2 regions of the Tsukamurella pulmonis genome follow, and region 2 is predicted to be linked to the other one. Evidence: predicted binding sites of a transcription regulator. Region 2 holds the regulator's gene; the other holds the start of a gene.
The links. The regulator LexA, encoded in region 2, represses DNA repair genes until DNA is damaged. The targets are predictions, from matches to a motif close to CGAACANNTGTTCG.
Positions count from the first base shown of each region.

Region 1: a site for LexA is predicted at 2,246-2,259, ahead of BLQ62_RS14700 (SAV_6107 family HEPN domain-containing protein). Genes of this name have one in related genera too.

Region 1 is NZ_FNLF01000002.1:3,000,260-3,003,875, forward strand. Features, by position in the region: gene mraZ (division/cell wall cluster transcriptional repressor MraZ) at 1-378, opposite strand, end outside; gene BLQ62_RS14695 (DUF3040 domain-containing protein) at 1,141-1,560, opposite strand; gene BLQ62_RS14700 (SAV_6107 family HEPN domain-containing protein) at 1,667-2,080, opposite strand; gene BLQ62_RS14705 (GNAT family N-acetyltransferase) at 2,310-2,924, shown strand; gene BLQ62_RS14710 (phytoene desaturase family protein) at 2,938-3,616, shown strand, end outside.
Region 2 is NZ_FNLF01000002.1:2,082,704-2,086,319, reverse strand. Features, by position in the region: gene nrdR (transcriptional regulator NrdR) at 1-293, opposite strand, end outside; gene BLQ62_RS10245 (LysM peptidoglycan-binding domain-containing protein) at 510-1,145, opposite strand; gene lexA (transcriptional repressor LexA) at 1,401-2,111, shown strand; gene BLQ62_RS10235 (DMT family transporter) at 2,095-3,024, opposite strand; gene BLQ62_RS10230 (LysR family transcriptional regulator) at 3,104-3,616, shown strand, end outside.

The DNA of each region.
Region 1 (3,616 bases), 920 kb from region 2:
CTGTGCCTGGTAGTGCTCCCACGCCTCCGCGTCCCAGATCTCCAGGAACCTCCGCGATCCGACCACCACGCATTCCTTGGTCAGGCCTGCGTAGCGGCGGTGATCGGCCGAGAGCGAGATCCGACCCTGGGAGTCGGGACGCTGGTCGTCCGAGCTGGCGAAGAAGTTGCGGTAGAAGGCGCGCCCCGCCGGGTCGGTCCATTCAATGGCATCCGCCTTCTCGGCGATGCGCTCGAACTCCGCCTTCGGGTACACCGTGAGGCTTCGATCCTGTCCTTTCGTGATCGTCAGCCCTCCCGCCAGTTCCTCGCGGTACTTCGCGGGGAGGGTGAGCCGTCCCTTGTCATCGAGTTTCGGCGTGTAGGTACCCGTGAACATCACGGTCACCTCCCGCCTACCCCGAGGGGTTGTCACTGGATCGAGACTTCAGACTAGCGCGTCTTTCTCCAGTGCGCCCCACATTACCCCACCATTCACCACTTTCAACCACATCGTCGCGCGTTTCGCGGCGAATTCTCAGAGTCAAAGCAGGTCAGATGCGTGGCGTGAAGTGGGGGACGCGGCGCGCCCCGGCGTGGCGGACTTCGTCACACCTGCGCGATCACGCGGTACCGCCGCGACGCCTGAGATTTCTGAGACGTTCTGGACGCTGAGATGGCCGCCTGTGGGGAGAAGTGGGGAATCGCGGTGGGGCGATGTGGGGAACGGACAACGGGACGGTCCGGCACAGCCCGTTCCGGCGAATCCGCGACTCAGAAGCACAGGAGACCGAATCCGGCCCTCCGTCGAGCCGAGCCGTGCCTTCACAGCGGGGGCGTAGCGACGGGGTCGGCTGTGCAACTGGAGGTGCGGCGCAATGGGCGACGCACGACGCCAGCTCTCCCCCGTCGGATCGCACGCATCCGCTCCCGCGAACGTTTCCGCCTCGTCATTGCGTTGCAACGGCATGACGAGGCGGAAACGCCCGCGGGAGTGCCGGACGTCAAGGAGCCGGCAACCACGACGGAGCGCACACGACGCAACCGGTCCGCGGCGACGCCGAGGGCTCGCTGCGCACCGCGACGGCCCGTTGATTTCGCTCACAGCGCAACGAAAAGAGCCGCCGACCATCAGGTCGGCGGCTCTGTCAGGCGCTACGGATCAGGGGAAGCGGCGGCGGAAGCGCTCTTCCATGCGGTGCACGAACGACTGCCCGGAGGCGCGTGCGCTCCCGGCGGAGCGTCCGCGGCCAGATCGGTTGCGCACCGATCCGTCCTCCTCGACGGTGCCGCGCGGGCCCTTGGCGGACGGGCCCGACCACAGCGCGTAGACCACGGAGCCGAACATCAGCAGGAAGCCGATGAGCCCCACGATCACGGTGTATTCAACCCTGGGCAGCAGCATTCCGGCGATGAGCAGCATCAATCCGACCGCGAAGCCGATCGCGGCGATGACGCGGCGCTTGCCCGACGCGCCGGCGAACCGGCCGCCGCGCACGTTCGACGCGAACTTGGGATCCTCGGCGTAGAGCGCGCTCTCGATCTGGTCGAGCATGCGCTGCTCGTGCTCGGAGAGTGGCACGTTCCCCTCCTTCAGCACTCATGGGGTCCAACTCCTCCTCTCATGATACGAGGCTTGCGACCCCGCGACCACCATCCGTCGAACATTCAGCACTTGCTGTGAGAAATCACGCGGCGCGGCTCAGGTCCGACTCGACGGAATTGAGGAAGGTCTGCACGCGACCGTGCAGAACGGCGACCTCCTCGGCGCTCACGGAGCGCGCCGTGGTCTCGAGCGCCGCGACCACACCCGAGACCGCGGTGAAGTAGGCGACCCACTCCGCGTACCCCGGCGCCGCCTTGGCGAGCCGCAGCCAGGCGTTGCGCGTGGGGCGGCGCACACCGGTCTCCCGCTCGGCCAGGAGAGCGGCCGCACCGCGCAGCGCCGCGTGATAGATCTCGCGGTACTGATCGGCCGGGGCCGGCGACCCGCCGGCACGGGCGAGGAACTGATCCGCACGATCGAGGATGCGTGCGGCACCCGACTCGCCCATGCGACGACGGGAACCGACGTGATCGATCCGCGTCTTCGATTCGACCATGACCTTCCTCCTGCTCCGTGGAACTTCTCCGCTGTTACTGCGTGTTGTACCGGACGGGACTGACACGTAACGCTTCCCTCGTTCCGCGCCAGTCCCGCCGGACGGACCGGGATCGACGCGCCGCCCCGGCGCCAGAACATGTGCGCCCATCCGATGGTCCGTGATCGAACAATCATTCGATCACTTCTAATATAGCGTGAGTGTCCGACACGTCAAGGGAAGGAAGTCCGTGACCGCAGTGCCGACGCAGCAACCACGGATCCACGCCCTGTCGCCGCAGGACGCCACCCTGTGGCTGCCCGCCGCCCTGCAGATCTACGTGGCGGCGATGGACTATCCCGCCGGCACCGAATCGCACCGGCTGCCGATGTGGCGCGAACACCTGAACCGGCCCGGCTACGCGGCGTTCGGTGCGGTACAGGCGCTGCCCACCGAGGACGGGCGCATGGTCGATCACCTGGTGGGCATCGCCTACGGCTACAGCGGCGCGGGCGATCAGTGGTGGAACCGACAGCTCCGCATCGGGCTGGGCCGTCGCGGGCTCTCCCCCTCGGAGGTCGAGGCCGTCGCCGCGGACTACTTCGAGCTCACCGAGCTGCACGTGCACCCCGCCGCGCAGGGCCACGGCGTCGGCTCCGCGCTCCTGCACGCCCTGCTCACGGACCGCCCCGAACCGCGCGTGCTGCTCTCGACCCCCGAGGTCGCCGCCGAACAGAACCGGGCCTGGCGGCTCTACCGCCGCACCGGCTTCTACGACGTGCTGCGCGAGTTCCGCTTCTCGGGCGATCCGCGCCCGTTCGCCGTCCTGGGCCACGACCTGCCCTTCGTCGCGCCCGCGCGGTGAACGGGGCCGCGCGATGAGCACCGAGGTCGACGTCGCCGTCGTCGGGTCCGGTCACAACGCCCTGGTCGGTGCTGCGTACCTGGCAGCGCAGGGCCACTCGGTGACGGTCTTCGAGGCCGACACCGTGCCGGGCGGCGCGGTGAGCACCGTCGAACGGTTCCCGGGCTACCGCGTGGACCGCGGCTCGTCGGCGCACCTGATGTTCCGGCACACGGGCATCGCGGAGGAGCTCGACCTCGCGGCACACGGGCTGCGTTACCTGGACTGCGACCCGTGGGCCTTCGCCCCCACCCCGCCGGGCACCACCGCCCCGCCGATCGTCTTCCGTACGGACCTCGACGCCACCGTCGCGTCGATCGGCGCCGCCTGCGGCCCCCGGGAGGCCGCGGCGTACCGCCGGTTCGTCGCGGAGTGGACGCCGCGCGCGAAGGCGACCATGGCCGCCTTCGGCTCCTCCCCCAGCGCGCCACGGCTCGGCCGCGCCTTCTGGCCCACGAAGGGCCGCGCGAGCCTGACACGGATGTCGCGCACCTATCTCGCCTCGGGCGATCAGCTGCTCGACGAGTACTTCGACGACGAGCGGCTCAAGGCCGCCCTCGCCTGGTTCGGCGCGCAGTCCGGCCCCGCGATGAGCGAGCCCGGCACCGCGCCCATGATCGGCTTCGCCGCCCTCATGCACACCCTCCCGCCCG
Region 2 (3,616 bases):
GCGACACCCGTCGCGCGGATCGCCTCCTCGACCTGCTGGGCGAGCTTGTGCAGATCGTCCTCGGCGACGTCGCGCCCCTGGCAGGCACGGCGGACACCCTTGACGACCTTCTCGCGACTGAACGGCTCAGTGACCCCGTTGCGCTTGACGACGGCCATCACGGCGCTCTCGACCGTGGTGAAGCGGCGCCCGCACTCGTTGCAGGAGCGGCGGCGGCGGATGCCCTGCCCGTCGTCGAAGACGCGCGAATCGACCACACGGGTGTCCTCGTTCTTGCAGAACGGGCAATACATGGGTCCACCTCCCGCGGCGCGGCTGCGCTCGGACGTCCGGCGGGGCAGCTGCAGCACGGTGGCCTCTGCCACCGCCGTGCCCCGCGATCTCCCTGTCGAGAATACTCGGCGCGGGAACGGCACCACGTTGTCGAGGTGGGCCGAGCGCCCGCCCTGCCGGGAATCCACTATCACCATGCGGGTGGTCATCTAGGTCTCCTTGCTGCGTGGGGTGAGTCAGTACCGCGGCGTGACGAGGGTCTGCCCCGGGTGCACGCGCCCGTCCTGCAGGCCGTTGATCTCGCTGATCTCGGCCATCACCGCGCCGGACGCGCGCTCCGGAGCGATCTCACGGGCGATCTGCTCGAGGCTCTGTCCGGAACGGACCGTGACGATCGACGTGAGCGCGGGCGTGCTCGCACCGGCCGGGGCCGGCTCGGTCTGCGATCCGCCGCCGAAGAGCACCAGCAGGCCCACGAAGACGCCGGCCGCGAACAGCACGCACGCCGCGAGCGATGGACTCGGAGTGCGACGGGCGCAGCCGCCCGCGCGGGAGACGCCACGGGGTGCGCGCCGCGCGGCCGAACGCACGCCCGGGCGTTCGACGGTACGCCGGGCGGAGCCGCGCGCACCCGTCACGCGGACCGCCACGGGATCCGTTCGAAGAGCACCCGCGGGGAGCTCGTTCGACGACGTGATCGAATCCGCGGACAGCTCCGCCGAACGACTGCGTGCGAGCCGCGGGGACACCCCGCGGGCGCGGGTGGCGCCGCGACGACCGGCGGCAGCGGAGCCGTGGCGCGCCAAGGACGGCGCCTCGGCGATATCGCCCTGCGCTGCGGTGATGACGTCTCGATCGATGATCGCGGTCATGGTCTCTCCTGAGGTCGGTAGCGGTTCCTTCTCGCTCACCCACAGGTCTATCGGAGGGGACTGACAAGTTTTCAATCCTGCCCCACCAGTCACACCGAAGTGCGTGCAAGTGTTCGAGAGAACTTCTGTTCGATTTCTACCACACCCCCGTACGGAGCGGAAGACACGCGGCGAAATTTCTCGAACAGATGTTTGTCAGCGGGTCCGGGCTGCATTACAGTGGAGTCGGAACCGAACGGGCGTGAGGAGCGACACATGACAGAAGATCGACAGGTTCAGCACCGGGACAAGCGCTTCCGCGACGCGCAGGGCAACGTCTCCGAGGATCACCTCACCCGTCGCCAGAAGCAGGTCCTCGAAGTCATCCGGCGTTCCGTCCGCGATCGCGGCTACCCGCCCAGCATCCGGGAGATCGGTGACGAGGTGGGCTTGACCTCCACGTCGTCGGTCGCCCACCAGTTGCGCACGCTCGAGCGCCTGGGCTTCCTGCATCGCGATCCCAACCGCCCCCGCGCCGTGAACGTCCAAGGCGCCGAAGAGCGCACCGCGCAGGTGATCCAGAAGGTGATGGAGGACGAGGAGAGGATGCCGGAGCCGGCCTTCGTCCCCGTCCTCGGTCGCATCGCCGCCGGTGGGCCGATCCTCGCGGAAGAGGCGGTCGAGGAGATCTTCCCGCTCCCCCGCGAGCTGGTCGGCGAGGGCTCGCTCTTCCTGCTCAAGGTGGTGGGCGAGTCCATGACCGACGCGGCCATCTGCGACGGCGACTGGGTCGTCGTGCGGCAGCAATCCGTGGCCGAGAACGGCGACATCGTCGCCGCGATGCTCGACGGCGAGGCCACCGTGAAAACCTTCCGTCGCACCGGTCGGGATGTGTGGTTGATGCCCCACAATCCCGCGTTCGATCCGATCCACGGCAATGACGCCGTCATTCTCGGCAAGGTCGTCACGGTCATGCGCCGGATCTGACCGCCCCCGCTCCCGACGACGCCGGCTCATCGACCACCAGGTCGAGGGCCGGCGTTCGTCGTCCGCCGGTCGAGGCGATCGCGCAGGCGGCGCCACCCAACGCCAATCCCGCGACCACTCCTGGATGCACCGGCTCCCCGAGGATCAGGAAGGCGAACACCGCGGATACCGACGGGATCACCGCGAACAGCATCGCCGCGCCGCTCGCTCCGGCGATCCCGATCACGCGCAGATACAGCGTGGTCGCTGTCATCGAACTCAGCACCACCATCAGCACGAGGACCACTGCGCCCCGCACCGGATCGACGACCGTCGCGCCGAACAGGAGCATCAGTACCCCCGCCGGCACCGCCGCGACGGCCATACCCACCGCGTTGCCCGCCACCGGATCCACCTCCCGGCAGAACCGCTGCTGATAGACCCCGCCCAGCGCGATGCCCGCCAGCCCCACCAGCGTGAAGCCGAGTCCGGCTCCGGCGTGCGCCAGCGCCGGCACCGTCGACCAGCACGCGGTGACGACGGCCGCCAACCCGAGCACCGCCGCGAGCGAGCGCCGGGCGGTCATCTGTTCCTGCAGCACCATCCTCGACAGCACCGTGGTCACGGCGGGGTTCACGCCGATGATGAGTGCCGCGACCCCGGCCGGAACGCCCGCCCGCAGCCCCAGATAACAGCCGAGGAACTGCGTCGCCTGCGTCAGCATCCCCACCACGACGGCGTGCCCCAGGTCCGCGCCGCGGGGCAGTCGTCGACCGGTGAAGCGGACCAACCCGAGCATGAGTGCGCCGGAGACCGCGAAACGCAGGAACAGCAGCAGGAACGGGCTCATGGCCGCGATTCCAAGGGCGCCGAGCGGGTAGCCGAAGGCGTACAACACGACGACTGAGAGCGCGAGCAGCGGTGGAATTCTCATGACGTCATGGTCGAACGCGCAGGTCGTGCGCGTCCAACAATGATTGACGATCACGATCGATCGAGACTATCGTTCAGTCATGCGAGACCCTGTCCTGGACATCGTGCCACTGCGCAGCGTGGTCGCGATCGCACGCTGTGGCGGCGTCCACCGCGCCGCCGAGGCTCTGCACCTGACCCAGTCGACGGTGAGCGCGCACGTACGCCGCCTTGAGACGTCGACGGGTGAGGCGATCGTCGAGAAGGCCGGACGCGGCGTCCGCTTCACCGATCACGGCACCCGCCTTCTCGTGCACGCTCAGGCGATCCTCGACGCGCACGACGCCGCCGTCCATGCGCTCGCCTCCCCCACGACCCGCACGCTGTCCGTCGCCGCGACCGAGCACGGCGCCGACCGCCTGATCCCCGAACTCAGCCGCGGCTTCGGCACTCTGCCCGGCGGATGGACGGCGCAGTTCCGGTTCGACCGCAGCGCGCAGGTCGCCGGCGCCGTGGAACGCGGCCTCGCCGACGTTGCGGTCTACCTCGCGCCCGTCGACCACCCGGACGCGGTCGGCACTATCCCCTTGCAGTGGTACGCCGCGCGGGACTGG